Regions from separate parts of the Streptomyces sp. NBC_00414 genome, predicted to be linked through region 2. Evidence: predicted binding sites of a transcription regulator. Region 2 holds the regulator's gene; the other holds the start of a gene.

Region 1 (8,703 bases), 2.0 Mb from region 2:
GGAACGGCGCAATCGGTTCCACCGGGCCGCAGCCGACGACGGTGCTTCCCGCGCAGCGGAGCCGTGCCCCTACGCCGCGCGCCGCGACACGTACTCTCCGATGTCGATCATCGGGGGACGTTCCTCCATGTCCACCGAATGCGTCCGCGGCTCGAAGCCGCTCTCCCCCCGCACGAACTGCGTGAGCGACGGCCGGATCATGTGCCCACGCGCAAGCCGCAGCTGAGCCGTGCGGTAGATCGCCGCGGACATCCGCCCGAGCGCCTGCCCGTCCTGGTGCCGGTGCTTGCGCACGCCCACGTCGACCTGCGCGAGGGCGTCCAGGCCGACCAGGTGCAGCGAGTCGACCAGCATGCCCAGCTCCACGCCGTACCCGACGGGGAACGGCAGCCGTTCGAGGAGGGAGCGGCGGGCCGCGTACTCCCCGCCCAGCGGCTGGACGAAGCCCGCCAGCTGCGGCCAGTGCATGTTGAGCAGCGGGCGGGCCATGAGTTCCGTGACCCGGCCGCCCTGACCCGCGGCGGAGCCGAGCGGACGGTCGTACATCGCCTTGACGAGGTCCACGCCCGGGTCGGTGAGCAGCGGACCGACGATCCCGGAGACGAAGTCCGCGGAGAACTCCTTCAGGTCCGCGTCGACGAAGGCCACGATGTCCCCGCGCGTGACGAGCAGCGAGCGCCACAGCACCTCGCCCTTGCCGGGGACGGCCGGGATGCGGGGCAGGATCTCGTCCCGGTGCACCACACGGGCGCCCGCCGCCGCGGCGACCTCGGAGGTGCGGTCCGTGGAGCCCGAGTCGATCACCACGATCTCGTCGACGAGCGGCACTTTCGCGGTCATCAGCTCGCGGCGGATCACGGCGACGATCTCGCCGACCGTCTCCTCCTCGTTGAGTGCGGGCAGTACGACACTCACCGTGGACCCGGTGGACCGCTTCGCGGCGACGATCTTCTTGAGCGGGCGGTCCTCGACGGACCAGGAGCGCGTGCTCAGCCAGCGCTCGACGTCTTCCAGCACGTGCGGCTCTCCCTTGCGTTCATTGGGATGCGTGCGTCCGAAGGGACGGAAACCCGGTGTGACGGTCATCTCGCGGTTCGGACGGCTCTCTCCACCATCCAGGCCTTCGGTTACAGTCTTGAACAACGCTGATGACCATCGCATGTCGGGGGTCGTTGCGTGGACAACTAAAATCACGTGCAGGACCACAACTGAATACCGCTCATCCAGAGGGGCAGAGGGATACGGCCCGTTGAAGCCCCGGCAACCCTCCAGCCGGTCTCGTCCTGATCATCGCCGATCAGCGCAGCGAGGCTCCCGGCTCGGGAAGGTGCCAAATCCGTCTCATGGCGAAGTGCGTCGTGAGGAAGATGAGGAAAGGGCCTCGCCTCCATGGCTGCGCAGACAGTTGCAAGCACCACGAATTCCACCCCCGTCGCCAACTCCGTCGACCTCGGTCCGGCCGCCGCGCTCTCCTGCCGCGAGTGCGGCCACCGCGTCCCGCTCGGTCCGGTCTTCGCCTGCGAGGAGTGTTTCGGCCCGCTGGAGATCGCCTACGACTTCTCCGGCTACGACACCGAGGAACTCCGCAAGCGGATCGAAGCGGGCCCCGCGAACATCTGGCGGTACGCGCCGCTGCTGCCCGTCCCCGCGGACGTGGCGGAGAAGCCGAACATCAACCCCGGCTGGACCAAGCTCGTGCAGGCCGACAACCTGGCCCGTGAGCTGGGCGTCGACGCGGGCAAGCTCTTCGTCAAGGACGACTCGGGCAACCCGACGCACTCCTTCAAGGACCGCGTCGTCGCCCAGGCCATCGAGGCCGCGCGCGCTTTCGATTTCACCACCCTTTCCTGCTCCTCCACCGGCAACCTCGCCGGTGCGGTGGGCGCAGCCGCGGCCCGTGCCGGCTTCCGTTCCTGCGTGTTCATCCCGCACGACCTGGAGCAGGGCAAGGTCGTCATGGCCGCGGTCTACGGCGGCGAGCTCGTCGGCATCGAGGGCAACTACGACGACGTGAACCGCTTCTGCTCCGAGCTGATCGGCGACCCGGCCGGCGAGGGCTGGGGTTTCGTCAACGTCAACCTGCGGCCGTACTACGCGGAGGGCTCCAAGACCCTGGCGTACGAGATCTGTGAGCAGCTCGGCTGGCGGCTGCCGGACCAGCTGGTCGTGCCCATCGCCTCCGGCTCGCAGCTGACGAAGATCGACAAGGGCCTGAAGGAACTGATCGAGCTCGGCCTCGTCGAGGACAAGCCGTACAAGATCTTCGGTGCCCAGGCCGAGGGCTGTTCACCGGTGTCCGTCGCCTTCAAGGCCGGGCACGACGTCGTACGGCCGCAGAAGCCGAACACGATCGCGAAGTCCCTCGCCATCGGGAACCCGGCCGACGGGCCGTACGTGCTCGACATCGCCCGTCGCACCGGGGGCGCCGTGGAGGACGTGAACGACGAGCAGGTCGTCGACGCGATCAAGCTCCTGGCGCGGACCGAGGGGATCTTCGCGGAGACCGCCGGCGGGGTGACGGTGGGGGTCGCGAAGAAGCTGATCGAGGCCGGTCTGCTCGATCCCACGCTGACGACCGTCGTCCTCAACACCGGGGACGGTCTGAAGACGCTGGACGCCGTCGCCTCCGACACGGGGCTGACCGCGACCATTCGTCCGAACCTCGACTCCTTCCACGAGGCCGGCCTCGGTTCCTAGCCGTTGTTTTACGCTGCGGGCCGGTGGGGGCCGGCCGCGCCCCGCGGCGGAACCGCACATGTCACCGCCCCGCGCCCCTATCGGGGCGCTACGCACCCGACCGGAGGTCCTGTTCCATGAGCGTCAACGTCCGCATCCCCACCATTCTGCGCACCTACACGGGTGGTCAGGCCGAAGTGGCCGCCGAAGGGGCGACCCTCGCCGAGGTCATCGCCGATCTGGAGAAGAACCACACCGGCATCGCGGCCCGCGTGCTGGACGACCAGGGGAAGCTGCGGCGGTTCGTCAACGTGTACGTCAACGACGACGACGTCCGCTTCGAGCAGGGTCTGGAGACGGCCACGCCGGACGGCGTCGGGGTCTCGATCATCCCGGCGGTCGCCGGAGGCTGAGCGCCCCGGCGTGACGGCTGAAAATTACCCTAGGTAATGCCGAACACGCAGAGTTCATCGAATTGCCCCCTCCGTGAGAGAAGCGGAGGGGGCAATTCTGTATGGTTGAGCGCGGTACAGTTGGGGAACCTGCTTCGCTTCGCATGGTCGGCGCATAGGAGTTCGCGCCCGGGGCCCGACAAGAAGCAGCCAAAGTGACTGGCCTGTTTGAGCCGTTTATGGCATTTAACGAGCCCGACTTGCCCTGAATCTTCGTAAATCCTTCACATATTTCCGATCAGCCGTGCCCGGAATTCTCGTCGGATTGACCTGTTGCAGACGGCAGTTGGACGGATACATTCAGCCGCGGTCGACGCGTTCCGGCGCACACCCCCAACCGTTGGGGGGTGAGGTCTGACCCGGATCCGCGAAGTGCGGGTCTGTGCAAGGGCCAGTAATAGGGGAGTTAGGCATGGCTCAGGGCACCGTCAAATGGTTCAACGCGGAGAAGGGGTACGGCTTCATCGCGGTCGACGGTGGTGCGGATGTATTCGTCCACTACAGCGCGATTCAGATGGACGGCTACCGCACCCTGGAAGAGGGTCAGCGAGTCGATTTCGAGATCTCGCAAGGCCAGAAGGGGCCGCAGGCGGACATGGTCCGGCTGGCGACCGGCTGAAGCACGCGCCGACTTACTGCAGCGACGTTCTTCTTCCGAAGGGCTCGTACCTCCCGGGTACGGGCCCTTCGGCATGTCTGCCCGGGTGCCGGGCGGCATGTCTGTCCAGCTGTCGTGCCCCGCATGCCCTCCCGGGTGCCGGTCGCGGGGCGCTCGCGGGTGGTGCGTGAGGCGTGCGCGCGCCCCATGGTCATCGGCCGCCCTGTCCTCGCACCCTCTCCCACCTGCGGATCATCGAGAGGCGCTTGCACTCGCATGGGTCGAGTGCTAATCATTGGCGTTAGCACTCTGAAGGTGAGAGTGACAACGAGGACCGTGTCAGTGAGGTCCGCGGGCCGGGTGGGGCAGGGAACCACCGAGGTCGGCAGACCGTCCGTCGCGGGCGCAGGCGCGGTCCTGGAGATTCCACCCCAGTCCGGGAGGACCACTTCACATGGCCAAGATCATCGCGTTCGACGAGGAGGCACGGCGCGGTCTCGAGCGCGGGATGAACCAGCTCGCCGACGCCGTCAAGGTCACCCTTGGTCCCAAGGGTCGCAACGTCGTCCTAGAGAAGAAGTGGGGCGCCCCCACGATCACCAACGATGGTGTTTCCATCGCCAAGGAGATCGAGCTTGAGGACCCGTACGAGAAGATCGGCGCAGAGCTGGTCAAGGAAGTCGCCAAGAAGACGGATGACGTCGCGGGCGACGGAACGACCACGGCGACCGTGCTCGCCCAGGCTCTCGTCCGCGAGGGTCTGCGCAACGTAGCCGCCGGCGCCAACCCGATGGCTCTCAAGCGCGGTATCGAGAAGGCCGTCGAGGCCGTCTCCGGTGCCCTTCTTGAGCAGGCCAAGGATGTCGAGACCAAGGAGCAGATCGCTTCGACGGCCTCCATCTCCGCCGCCGACACCCAGATCGGCGAGCTCATCGCCGAGGCGATGGACAAGGTCGGCAAGGAAGGCGTCATCACCGTCGAGGAGTCCCAGACCTTCGGTCTGGAGCTGGAACTCACCGAGGGCATGCGCTTCGACAAGGGCTACATCTCGGCGTACTTCGCCACCGACATGGAGCGTATGGAGGCCGTCCTCGACGACCCCTACATCCTGATCGCCAACTCGAAGATCGCCAACGTCAAGGACCTGCTCCCGCTCCTCGAGAAGGTCATGCAGGGCGGCAAGCCGCTGCTGATCATCGCCGAGGACGTCGAGGGCGAGGCCCTGTCGACGCTGGTGGTCAACAAGATCCGTGGCACCTTCAAGTCCGTCGCCGTCAAGGCTCCGGGCTTCGGTGACCGCCGCAAGGCCATGCTCGGCGACATCGCCATCCTCACGGGCGGCGAGGTCATCTCCGAGGAGGTCGGCCTGAAGCTGGAGAACGCGGGTCTGGACCTGCTGGGCCGTGCCCGCAAGGTCGTCATCACCAAGGACGAGACGACGATCGTCGACGGCTCGGGCTCGGCGGACCAGGTTGCCGGTCGCGTCAACCAGATCCGCGCCGAGATCGAGAACTCCGACTCGGACTACGACCGCGAGAAGCTCCAGGAGCGCCTGGCGAAGCTGGCCGGCGGCGTGGCCGTCATCAAGGCCGGTGCCGCCACCGAGGTCGAGCTCAAGGAGCGCAAGCACCGCATCGAGGACGCCGTTCGCAACGCGAAGGCGGCCGTCGAGGAGGGCATCGTCGCCGGTGGTGGCGTGGCTCTGCTCCAGGCTTCCTCGGTGTTCGAGAAGCTTGAGCTGACGGGTGACGAGGCGACCGGCGCGAACGCCGTGAAGCTCGCCCTGGAGGCCCCGCTCAAGCAGATCGCCGTCAACGGTGGTCTCGAGGGTGGAGTCATCGTCGAGAAGGTCCGCAACCTGCCCGTCGGTCACGGCCTCAACGCCGCGACCGGTGAGTACGTGGACATGATCGCCGAAGGCATCATCGACCCGGCGAAGGTCACGCGCTCTGCTCTGCAGAACGCCGCCTCCATCGCCGCGCTCTTCCTCACCACCGAGGCCGTCATCGCCGACAAGCCGGAGAAGGCCGGTGCCGGCGCCGGCGCCGGTGGCGGCATGCCGGGCGGTGACATGGACTTCTGAGCCTCGGCTCGGTAGTTCGTCGCAGCCACGCGAGAGAGTTCTTCGCAGCACGCGAACGAGGGCGGCACTCCGGAAACGGGGTGCCGCCCTCGGGCGTTCGCGCGGGTGCGGCTGCGATCAGACGTTCTCGGTGGGCACGAGCCGGCTCCGCCCGCCGCCGGCCAGGTGCGGAGGTGTGGCCGGGATCACGGGTGCTCGGGGGAGGGGAGTGGAATGCCCCGGTCTCCGGCGAGGTTGTCCGTGGGAGTATTCCATGCGCATGCACATACCCAATGGAATGCGCTTATCCCTCTCCCCCCCACACACACGAGGAGCCCCCACGTGACTGTCGCCCCCTCCGCCACCTCCGCCTCCCGCGCGGCCGAGATCCTCTCCCGGCCCGTCTCCCTCAACGGCCTGACCGTTCCGAACCGGATCGCGATGGCGCCGATGACCCGGCAGTTCTCGCCGGGCGGTGTTCCGGGGGAGGACGTGGCGTCGTACTACGCGCGCCGTGCCGCCGCCGGTGTCGGCCTGATCGTCACCGAGGGCACGTACGTGGGCCACGAGTCGGCCGGGAACAGCGACCGGGTCCCGCGGTTCCACGGCGAGGAGCAGCTCGCGGGGTGGGCGAAGGTCGCCGAGGACGTGCACGCGGCGGGCGGGACGATCGTGCCGCAGCTCTGGCACATCGGCATGGTGCGGTCCGCCGGGGAGCAGCCGTTCACGGACGCGCCCGCGGTCGGACCCTCCGGTCTGCGCCTCGACGGCACCGCGGGCCAGGGCAAGGAGATGACCCAGGCCGACCTGGACGACGTCGTCCGGGCCTTCGCCGACGCCGCGGCCGACGCCGAGCGCATCGGCTTCGACGGGGTCGAACTGCACGGCGCGCACGGCTACCTGCTCGACCAGTTCCTGTGGGCGGGCACCAACCGCCGCACGGACGCGTACGGAGGTGACCTCGTCGCCCGTACGAAGTTCGCCGCGGAGATCGTGGCCGCCGTGCGGGCGGTCGTCTCGCCGACCTTCCCCGTCATCTTCCGCTACTCGCAGTGGAAGCAGGAGGTCTACAAGGCGCGCCTGGCGGAGACCCCGGCGGACCTCGAAGCCGTGCTGGCGCCGCTCGCCTCGGCCGGTGTGGACGTCTTCCACGCGTCGACGCGGCGGTACTGGCTGCCGGAGTTCGAGGGCTCCGACCTGAACCTGGCCGGCTGGACGAAGAAGATCACCGGTAGGCCGACCATCACTGTCGGCTCGGTCGGTCTCGACGGCGACTTCCTCAAGGGGTTCCGGGGCGAGGGGGCCCCGGTCAAGGGCATCGACGACCTGCTCGACCGGCTGGAGAACGAGGAGTTCGACATGATCGCGGTCGGCCGCGCGCTGCTGCAGGACCCGGAGTGGGCCGTGAAGGTGCTCGACGGCCGCTTCGGTGAGCTGGGCGCCTTCGACGCGGAGGCGCTGCGCTCGCTCAGCTGATTCTGGGTGAGGTTTTGGGTGCGGGTCAGGTGGGGGCGGGCCCAAAGGATTGCGCAGTTCACCGCGCCCCCAGGTGCTTGGGGGCGCGGGGAACTGCCCACCGGGGGTCGGGGGGCGGAGCCCCCAGGCGGTGACGCGGGGCGAGGTCAGGCCGTCGGGCTCAGATGCCGGCGCGTCCACTCCTCGAAGGACGTCAGCGGGATGCCGAGCTCCGTGGCGTACTCGGGGCGGCCGGGCTGGCCGACCACGTTCAGCCGCTCGTGCGAGGCGCCCATCGGCGGCATGCCCGCGGCCAGGGCTTCCTCCTCCGTCATGTCCGGCGCGGCCAGGCGCGTGCCCAGGGCCGCGGAGAGGATCTTGGCTATTTCCGCCATCGACAGGTAGTCGCTCGCCAGTTCCAGCTCGACGCGGTCGAACCGTTCCGGTGCGGCGACGGCCGCCGCTGCCGCCGTGCCGATGTCGTCCACCGCGGCCAGGGACAGGCGGGTCGTGGGCTTGAGCACGCTCACGATGCCGCCCTCGATGCCGCGCGGGAACAGGAAGCGCATCGAGGGGAGGAAGTTCTCCATGAAGAAGCCCGGCTTGAGCAGCGTCCAGCGCGGGAAGCCGGCCTCACGCAGCCGGTCCTGGATCGCCCGCTTGGCCTCCAGGGTGGCCGCCGTCGACGCCCACCGGCCTTCGGCCCAGCCGGGGTCCCGGGTGTGCTGACCGGCACCGGAGACGGAGGTGTGCACGAACTGCGGCACCCCGGCCGCCCTGGCGCCCTCGATGAGGTTGACGCCCTGCCGCACCTCCCCGTCGAAGTCGAAGCCGTCCTCCGTGATGCCGGGCATCTGAACGGAGAAGACCGCGCGGGCGCCTTCAGCGGCTCGCGTCACGGAGTCGCGGTCGTGCAGATCGCCGGTGACCAGCTCCACGCCGAGCGCTTCGACGGCTTTGGCGCGGGCCGTGGCCGGGTCGCGTACCAGCGCTCGTACGGGCACGCCCGCCGCGAGCAGGGCGCGGGTGGTGGCACCTCCTTGCCTGCCGGTGGCGCCCGTGACCAGGACGGGGGCGGAGTCCGGGCCTGAGCCCGGATTTGTGCCTGAGGCGGTGTTCTTGGGCATGCGAGTGCTCCTCCGAGGCCGTGGCGCATCAAAACGGCGGGGCCCGCCGTTTCCTCTCGGCTAAGATACGGCGGGGCCCGCCATTTAACAAAGGACGAGGTGAACGCCGTGCCTGACCGCCGACCCCCCGACCATCGACGCGCCGACGCCAGGCGCAACTACGCGCGCATTCTCACCGTGGCCGAGGAAGAGGTCGCCGCGCACGGGGCCGACGCGTCCCTGGAGCAGATCGCGCGCACCGCGGGGGTCGGGTCCGCCACGGTGCGCCGGCACTTCCCGACGCGCCGCGCGCTGCTGGAAGCGGTGTCGCGGAAGCGGATCGAGGCGCTGAGC
Region 2 (8,703 bases):
ACCATGAAGCTGTCGGCGTCCGAGGCGAGGTGTTCGATGCGCTGCTGGGCGAGGTCGTAGCGCTCCAGGTCGGTCTTGGGGTCCGGGTCGTCCGGGGTGGCGCGGGAGGCGCCGAGCACACCCCGTACCGGGTGCCGCAGCCACAGCAGCCCGTCCTTGGCGGCCCGCAGCCCGGTGTAGCGGGCGGCCTCCACGGGGAACGGGACGATGCGGTCGCCCAGCCCGTCGAGGTCGATGCGGGTCGCCGGGGAGCCCTCGCTGTCGGGGGTCTCGTCCTTGTCGGGCGCCTCGAAGGGCCGCCCGTGCCGCTGCGGCCCGAAGGGCGAGGGGGTGGTGGCGGCGAGGGTGATGAGATGCGGCCGCGAACCGCCGACGAAGGCGAGGTCGAAGACGTGCTCGTCGTAGACGGGGTCGAAGGAGCGCGCGGACAGGAAGGCCAGGTGTTTCCCGTCGAGGGTGAACGCGGGCGCGTAGTCGCGGAATCGCAGGGGTGTCGCCTCGGTCACCGACAGGTCGGCGGTGTTGGCCAGCTTGAGCTGGCGCAGCGGGCGCGGGCCGGGATGCGACCAGGCCAGCCAGGCCGAGTCGGGTGAGAAGACGAGCCCGGTGACCTCGCCGTCCTCGCTGCGGTCGACCTCGCGGACCTCGCCGGTCTCGCGCTCGACGAGCAGCACGCGTCCGTCGTGCGAGGCGACGGCGGCCCGGCTGCCGTCGGGGGCCATCGCGAGTCCGAGGACGCGGCCGAGCTGTCCGGCGGCGAGCCTGCGCGGGGTGGCGCCGGGTGCCACGCCGGTCGCCGGGGCGAACTCCAGCGCGTCGTCGCCCTCCGCGTCGGTCGCCCACACCACGTGCTCCTCGCCGTCGGCGCGGAAGGTGCGGGGCAGCCTGGCCCGTACGCCCTGTTCGGCGGCGAGCGCGCGGGCGGGCCCGGAGCGGTGGGTGACCCAGTGGACGGCTCCGCGCACGGCGACCGCGCTGCCGCGTCCGGTGTGGTCGGGGGCGGCGGCGCCGAACCAGCGGGACGCGTTCACCGGATGCGGCTGCAGGTCGACGCGCTGTCCGCCGAGCCGGATGTCGAGCCGGCGCGGCTCGGCCCCGTCGAGGTCGTCGAGGATCCACAGCTCACCGGCGGACGCGTACACGACGCGGGTGCCGTCGGTGGAGGCGTGCCGGGCGTAGAAGCCCTCGATCCCGGTGTGCCGCCGCAGGTCCGATCCGTCGGCGAGGGAGGAGTACACGGCTCCCACGTCCTCGTGGTCGGAGAGAAAGACGACCCGCTCCCTCACCCACGACGGGTACTCCAGGTTCCCGTCCAGGTCGGCATGGAGCCGCACGAACTCCCCGGCCTCCCCCTCGCGGTCGATCCACAACTTGCCCGCGGTGCCGCCCCGGTAGCGCTTCCACCAGGCGGCCTCACGGCCCATGGGCGCGGACAGCAGGACGGTGCCGGGCCCGTACGCGACATCGCCGACCGGTCCGTACGGAAGGGTGGTCGCGGGTCCGCCGTCGAGCGGGACGGCCCTTGCCCAGCTGCGGCGCAGGCTCGCCTGCCCCTGCGTGCTGAGCGCGAGCACCTCCCCCTCCGGGGTCCAGCCGCGTACCTGGGTCTTCCAACTGCCCCAGTACGTCAGGCGTTTGGCGGGGCCTCCGTCGACGGGGGCGATGTGCACCTCGGGGGCGCCGTCGCGGGTCGAGGTCCAGGCGACGGTCGTGCCGTCCGGGGAGATCCGTGGATGGTTCACCGGGACGTTGTCGGCGCTGACCCGCCAGGCGCGGCCGCCGTCGAGCGGCGCGACCCAGACGTCGTCCTCGGCGGTGAAGGCGATCAACTCGCCGTGCAGGTGCGGATACCGGAGATACGCGGAAGTCGCGGCGGATGCGGATGCGGCGGATGCAGGCTGTGTCACCCGATCACCCTATGCAGCCGTCCCATCCGCGACCAGAGCTTTCGATCACTTCACAGGGCGGGCCGCTTCGTCGCATTGATCACTTTCCCGAGATGCAGGAGCAACTCGGATTCGGATACACGGTCTGCGTCCGGGTGACGGTGACGGTCGCCCCGGGCTGACCGGGCGGCTGAGTCGTCGGGTTGTTGACGGGTGGCGTACCGGCGGCCTGGCAGTTGCCGAGGACGTTCAGGCGGAACACTTCCCTGCCGCCGACGGTGGCGGTGAGGTCGCCCCGCACGCAGGTGCCGTCCACCTCCTGCGTCACCTTGCCCTTGATGCTGATGTCCTGCCCGTCCTTGGTCTCGCCCGTGCAGTCGACGGACGCCACGCTGTGCACGCTCGGCGAGGTGCCGGAGGGTGTGCCGTTGTCGCCGTACGAGGCGGTGCAGGTGAGCCACTGCACGTCGACGCCCCGCTTCTCCAGCTCGCTCGTGCCCTTCTGGTCGGTGGTGATCGCCACGGCGGCGGTGTTCAGGCCGTCGCCCGGCTCACACGCGACCAACGCGAACACGGCCGCGACGGCGGTCAGGCCGATCGCCGGGCCTCGGTGTCGAATACGCCTCATTGCCCCCATGCACGGCAGCGTGCCACCGGTCGCCCGCGCGCGGTAGACCCCATGCGGCCACGCTCCCCCTCCGGGGGCTCCGCCCCCGAACCCCCTTTGTCCTCAAACGCCGGACGGGCTAAGAGATGTCCGCCCGTCCGCGACGTATTCAGCCCGTCCGGCGTTTGAGGACGAGCGCGCAGCGCGATATGGGGGCGAGGGGGCGCAGCCCCCATGCAGTGACGATGGGGGTCCCCCCGGTCGAGCGAAGCCGAGACTGGGGGAGGGTAAGGGCGGCGGGGGCGAGAAACGCTAGGACCAGCGCCCCGTCCGCCCCAGCAGCAGCGCAACCGCCGCCGTCCCCGCGGTGGACGTACGCAACACACTCCGCCCCAGCCGGCACACCTTCGCCCCCGCCTCGGTGAACATCGACAACTCCTCGGGCGAGACGCCGCCCTCGGGCCCGACGACCAGCACGATCTCCCCCTCGGAAGGGAGTTCGACCGTGGCGAGCGGCAACCCCGGGTACAGCCGGTCCTCATGCAGCACCGCCGCGAACTCCGCTTTGGCGAGAAACGCGGCAACCTGCTTGGTCGTCATCGCGTCCGCGACCTCCGCGAACCGCACGCGCCGCGACTGCTTGCCGGCCTCACGGGCGGTGGAACGCCATTTCCCGAGCGCCTTCAGACCGCGCTCGCCCTTCCACTGCGTGACGCAGCGGGACGCCGCCCAGGGCACGATCCCGTCGACACCGGTCTCCGACATGGTCTCGACGGCGAGTTCACCCCGGTCCCCCTTGGGCAGCGCCTGTACGACGGTGATACGGGGCAGGGGCGCGGACTCCTCGTGGACCTGGAGGTCCGTGACGACGAGCCGGTCCTTGCCCTCGGCCGCCTTGACGACGCCCTCGGCCCAGCGCCCGAGCCCGTCGGTGAGGACGACGTCCTCACCGGACCGCAGCCGCTTCACGGACACCGCGTGCCGCCCCTCGGGTCCGTCGAGCACGAACTCGGGCCCGCCGGGCACCGCGTCCACCACGAACACCGGAGCGGTCATCGGCCGGTGCCCCCGCCCTGCTGGGAAGACAACGCTGTCCTGGCGGCGGCGAGTTCGGCGGCCAGCACCTCCACGAGCTGTCCCGCGGGCAGCTCGCGAGCGAGCCGGTGGCCCTGTCCCGCCCACAGCGCCATGCCCTGCGCGTCCCCCGCCTTGGCGGCGGCCTTGCGCAGTCCGGAGGTGAGGTGGTGGACCTCGGGATAGGCGGCGGGCGCGTACGGGCCGTGTTCGCGCATGAAGCGGTTCATCAGCCCTCGCGCGGGCCGCCCGGAGAACGCCCGCGTCAGCTGCGTACGGACGAAGAGGGGGTTGGTCAGTGCCTGCTTGTGCAGGGCGTTGGCGCCGGACTCGGGGGTGGCGAGGAAGGCCGTGCCCAGCTGGGCGGCGCTCGCGCCGGCGGCGAGGGCGGCGGCGATCTGGCTCCCGCGCATGATGCCGCCGGCCGCGACGATGGGGATCTGCACGGTCTCGCGGACCTGCGCGATGAGTGAGAGCAGTCCGATGCCCGAGCCGTCGGTCTCCGGGTTGTCGCGGTGGGTGCCCTGGTGGCCGCCGGCCTCGACGCCCTGCACGATCACCGCGTCGGCGCCCGCCCACTGCACGGCCTGCGCCTCCTCGGCGGTGGTCGCCGTGACCAGGGTCAGCGTGCCGGCCCGGCTCAGCGAGTCGAGGACCTCGCGCGAGGGGCAGCCGAAGTGGAAGGAGACGACCGGCACCGGGTTGTCGAGGAGGACGGCGAGTTTGTTCTCGTAGCTGTCGTCGCGTCCGCTGTCGGGGTCGCCCAGCTCGGTCTCGTACCAGGAGGACTCACCGGCGAGCTGGTGGGCGTACACCTCGACGGCCGACCGGTCGGCGTACTCGGGCTGCGGCATGAACAGGTTCACGCCGAACGGCCTGCCGGTGGCCCCGCGCAGCTGCTTGATGTCCTGGTACATGCCGTCTGTTGTCTTGTACCCGGCGGCGAGGAAGCCGAGCCCCCCGGCCTCGGACACGGCCGCGGCGAGCTGCGGCACCGAGACGCCGCCGGCCATCGGGGCCTGCACGATCGGGAGGGGGAAAAGATCGGTCAGCGCGGAGGACATGACGGCATGTTGTCACGTCCTCCGTACAAGTCCGAATCCGGCCGTCCGCCGGGCATAAGCCACAGGAATCATCCTGCGCCGAGCCCGGCGGTCACCGCTCGCGCGCGGCTCAGGTACGGCCGTTGAACGCGTCCTTCAGCCGGGAGAACAATCCCTGCTGACCGGGCTGGAACTGCCCGGTGGGCCGCTCCTCGCCCCGCATCTGGGCCAGCTCCCGCAGGACCCGCTCCATCTCGGGGTCGAGTTTCGTCGGCGTCATGACCTCGACGTGCACGATGAGGTCGCCGCGTCCACCGCCCCGCAGATGCGTGATGCCGCGCCCGTGCTTGGGAATCGACTGCCCGGACTGCGTCCCCGGACGGATGTCGACCTCTTCGAGCCCGTCGAGCGTCTCCAGCGGGACCTTGGTGCCCAGTGCCGCCGCGGTCATCGGGATGGTGACCGTGCAGTGCAGATCGTCGCCGCGCCGCTGGAACATGTTGTGCGGCAGCTCGTGGATCTCCACGTACAGGTCACCGGCGGGGCCGCCACCGGGGCCGACCTCGCCCTCGCCCGCGAGCTGGATCCGCGTGCCGTTGTCGACACCGGCGGGGATCTTCACCGTCAGGGTCCGGCGCGAGCGCACCCGTCCGTCGCCCGCGCACTCGGGGCACGGTGTCGGGACGACCGTCCCGAAGCCCTGGCACTGCGGACACGGCCGGGAGGTCATGACCTGGCCCAGGAAGGACCGCGTGACCTGCGACACCTCACCGCGACCGCGACACATGTCACAGGTCTGCGCGGAGGTGCCGGGCGCCGCGCCCTCACCGCTGCACGTGGTGCAGACGACGGCCGTGTCGACCTGGATGTCCTTCGTGGTGCCGAAGGCCGCCTCGTCGAGCTCTATCTCCAGCCGGATCATCGCGTCCTGGCCGCGCCGCGTGCGCGACCGCGGGCCACGCTGCGACGCCGTCCCGAAGAACGCGTCCATGATGTCCGAGAAGTTCCCGAAGCCGCCGGCTCCGAAGCCGCCCGCGCCACCGCCGCCCGCCTGCGACAGCGGGTCACCGCCGAGGTCGTAGACCTGCTTCTTCTGCGGGTCCGACAACACCTCGTACGCGGCGTTGATCTCCTTGAAGCGCTCTTGCGTCTTCGGATCGGGATTGACGTCCGGGTGCAGCTCGCGGGCGAGCCTCCGGAATGCCTTCTTGATCTCGTCCTGGGACGCGTCGCGGCGCACGCCGAGTACGGCGTAGTAGTCCGTGGCCACTTACGACTCCGCCAGGATCTGTCCTACGTACCGTGCCACCGCTCGTACCGCTCCCATCGTTCCGGGGTAATCCATGCGCGTCGGTCCGACCACGCCGAGTTTGGCGACTGCTTCGCCGCCCGAACCGTAGCCGACCGAGACCACAGAAGTGGAGTTGAGTCCCTCATGGGCGTTCTCGTGACCGATCCGTACGGCCATGCCCGAATCGTTGACCTCACCGAGGAGTTTGAGGAGCACGACCTGCTCCTCCAACGCTTCGAGCACCGGACGGATGGTGAGGGGAAAATCATGTCCGAAGCGCGTCAGATTGGCGGTGCCGCCGATCATCAGCCGCTCCTCGGTCTCCTCGACAAGAGTCTCCAGGAGGGTGGAGAGCACGGTCGCGACCGTCCCCCGGTCCTCCGACTCGAAGGCGTCGGGGAGATCCTGCACCAGTTGCGGGACATCCGCGAAACGGCGCCCCGTGATCCGGCTGTTGAGCCGCGCGCGTAGATCTGCCACGGAGACCTCCCCGAAGGGGGCCGGACAGTCCACCATGCGCTGTTCGACGCGTCCCGTGTCCGTGATCAGTACGAGCATGACGCGGGCCGGAGCCAGCGCCAGGAGCTCCACATGACGCACGGTCGAGCGGGTCAGCGACGGGTACTGGACGACTGCCACCTGCCGGGTGAGCTGTGCGAGGAGCCGCACGGTCCGCCCCACGACGTCGTCGAGGTCGACGGCGCCGTCCAGGAAGTGGTGGATGGCCCGCCGCTCGGGCGCGGTCATCGGCTTGACGCCCGCGAGCTTGTCGACGAACAGGCGGTAGCCCTTGTCCGTGGGGATGCGGCCGGCGCTGGTGTGCGGCTGCGCGATGTACCCCTCGTCCTCGAGAACCGCCATGTCGTTACGGACGGTCGCCGGTGACACACCCAGCCGATGGCGCTCCGTGAGCGCCTTCGAGCCGACCGGCTCCTCCGTGCCCACGTAGTCCTGGACGATGGCGCGCAGCACTTCGAGCCTGCGTTCACTGAGCATCGCGCACACCTCCCGTGGTCTTCCGCGCGGTCATCGGTCGTCATCAGTCGTCTTCGGTGGCCTCGCCTGGCACTCAGCGCGCGCGAGTGCCAGCATCCCCGCGCCAAGTGTACGGCCGGTAGGTACGGGCCGGGCAAGGGCGGGCCTGCGATGTCGTGACGCGGAGCACATCGAACACGGCAACCTGTACGAGGGTGTCCCGCTCTGTCGGGAACATGCAGCCGCCGTACGCCGCTAGCGTCGGCTCATGAAGGTGACTTGGGAAGAGGCCGGGCTCGGCGAGTCCGGCTGGGAGGAGCTGTCCCCGTACGCGGGGCGGTGCCGGCTTCCGGTCTGGGACTGCACGGCCGGGCTGGTGGCGGGCGAGGACGCGGCGCTCATGATCGACGCCGGATCGAGCGTGCGGGAGGGCGCGTGGCTGCGCACGCGGGCGCGCCGGGCGCTCGGGGGCGGACGGTCGCTCGGCGGCGGGCGGGTCACCCACCTCGCGCTCACGCATCCGCACTTCGACCATGTCTTCGGGGCGGCGGCGTTCGCGGGGGTCGAGGTGTTCGGCGCGGCGGGCGCCGAGCGGGTGCTCGCCGACGAACGGGAGGAACTGTTCGCGGACGCCGTGCGCAACGGCGCCGATCCGGAGGAGGCGGCCGAGGCGGCGGACCTGCTGGTCCGGCCCCGGCACCTGGTCACCGGCGAGCGGACGCTCGACCTGGGCGGCGGCCGGCGGGTCCTGCTGGCGAACGTGGGCCCCGGCCACACCGGTCACGACCTCGCGGTCCTGGTCAGCGGTTCCGGCTCCGGCTCCCCGGAGATCGTCTTCTGCGGCGACCTGGTCGAGGAGTCCGGCGAGCCCCAGGCCGGGCCCGACGCCGTGCCCTCCCATTGGCCCGCCGCGCTGGACCGTCTGCTGGCTCTCGGGGGCGAGGACGCGCTGTACGTGCCCGGGCACGGGGCGGTGGTGGACGCGGCGTTCGTGCGGGCCCAACGGGACGCGTTGGCCCGGCGTTTCGACGTACCGTGACCGCCGCTCCGGGGTGTCGGTGTACCTGACCCGGACCGCTTTCTCCTATCGTCATCCGAATGCGCCAGTACTCAGCGGATCTCACCCCTCCGTGGAAGAAGCCCAAGCCCGTGCCCGAGGTCGCGGCGGACCCGGGGCTCGTGGTCGAGGAGCCCGGCACCGGGTTCTGCGGTGCCGTGATCCGCTGCGAGGCGGGGACGGTCACGCTGGAGGACCGCTTCGGCAAGCACCGGGTGTTCCCGCTGGAACCGCGCGGCTTCCTGCTGGAGGGGCGCGTGGTGACCCTCGTACGCCCGTCTTCCGCTCCGGTACGCCCCACGCGCACGGCGTCGGGGTCGGTCGCCGTGCCCGGGGCGCGGGCCCGCGTGGCCCGGGCCGGGCGCATCTACGTCGAGGGCCGCCACGACGCCGAACTGGTGGAACGGGTGTGGGGCGACGACCTCCGCATCGAGGGGGTCGTCGTCGAGTACCTGGAGGGCATCGACGACCTGCCCGCCATCGTCGACGAGTTCGGTCCGGGGCCGGACGCGCGGCTGGGGGTGCTCGTGGACCACCTGGTCCCCGGCACGAAGGAGTCGCGTATCGCGGAGGCCGTGACGAGTGAGTACGCGCTGGTCGTGGGCCACCCGTACATCGACGTCTGGGAGGCCGTGAAGCCGGCGTCCGTGGGTATCCCTTCCTGGCCCCGGGTGCCGCGGGGGCAGGACTGGAAGACGGGCGTCTGCCGTTCTCTCGGCTGGCCGGAAAACACGGGCGCGGCGTGGCAGCGGATCCTCGACTCGGTCCGC

What was found. Region 2 encodes HrcA, which represses chaperone genes, less so after heat shock. Its sites were predicted from a motif close to TTNGCACTCNGNNNNNCNGAGTGCNAA; they were not measured.
Region 1: a site for HrcA is predicted at 3,992-4,018, ahead of groL (chaperonin GroEL). Genes of this name have one in related genera too.

Annotation. Positions count from the first base shown of each region.
Region 1 covers NZ_CP107935.1:4,831,753-4,840,455, reverse strand. Annotated here, with positions in the region: gene OHS59_RS20775 (glucosyl-3-phosphoglycerate synthase) at 70-1,017, opposite strand; SAM riboswitch class I at 1,217-1,374, shown strand; gene thrC (threonine synthase) at 1,390-2,697, shown strand; gene OHS59_RS20765 (MoaD/ThiS family protein) at 2,814-3,089, shown strand; gene OHS59_RS20760 (cold-shock protein) at 3,541-3,747, shown strand; gene groL (chaperonin GroEL) at 4,181-5,809, shown strand; gene OHS59_RS20750 (NADH:flavin oxidoreductase) at 6,131-7,264, shown strand; gene OHS59_RS20745 (NmrA family NAD(P)-binding protein) at 7,411-8,370, opposite strand; gene OHS59_RS20740 (TetR/AcrR family transcriptional regulator) at 8,479-8,703, shown strand, end outside.
Region 2 covers NZ_CP107935.1:6,846,836-6,855,538, reverse strand. Annotated here, with positions in the region: gene OHS59_RS29795 (S41 family peptidase) at 1-1,907, opposite strand, end outside; gene OHS59_RS29790 (hypothetical protein) at 1,987-2,514, opposite strand; gene OHS59_RS29785 (16S rRNA (uracil(1498)-N(3))-methyltransferase) at 2,806-3,549, opposite strand; gene OHS59_RS29780 (nitronate monooxygenase) at 3,546-4,631, opposite strand; gene dnaJ (molecular chaperone DnaJ) at 4,741-5,880, opposite strand; gene hrcA (heat-inducible transcriptional repressor HrcA) at 5,881-6,897, opposite strand; gene OHS59_RS29765 (MBL fold metallo-hydrolase) at 7,145-7,915, shown strand; gene OHS59_RS29760 (DUF3097 domain-containing protein) at 7,975-8,703, shown strand, end outside.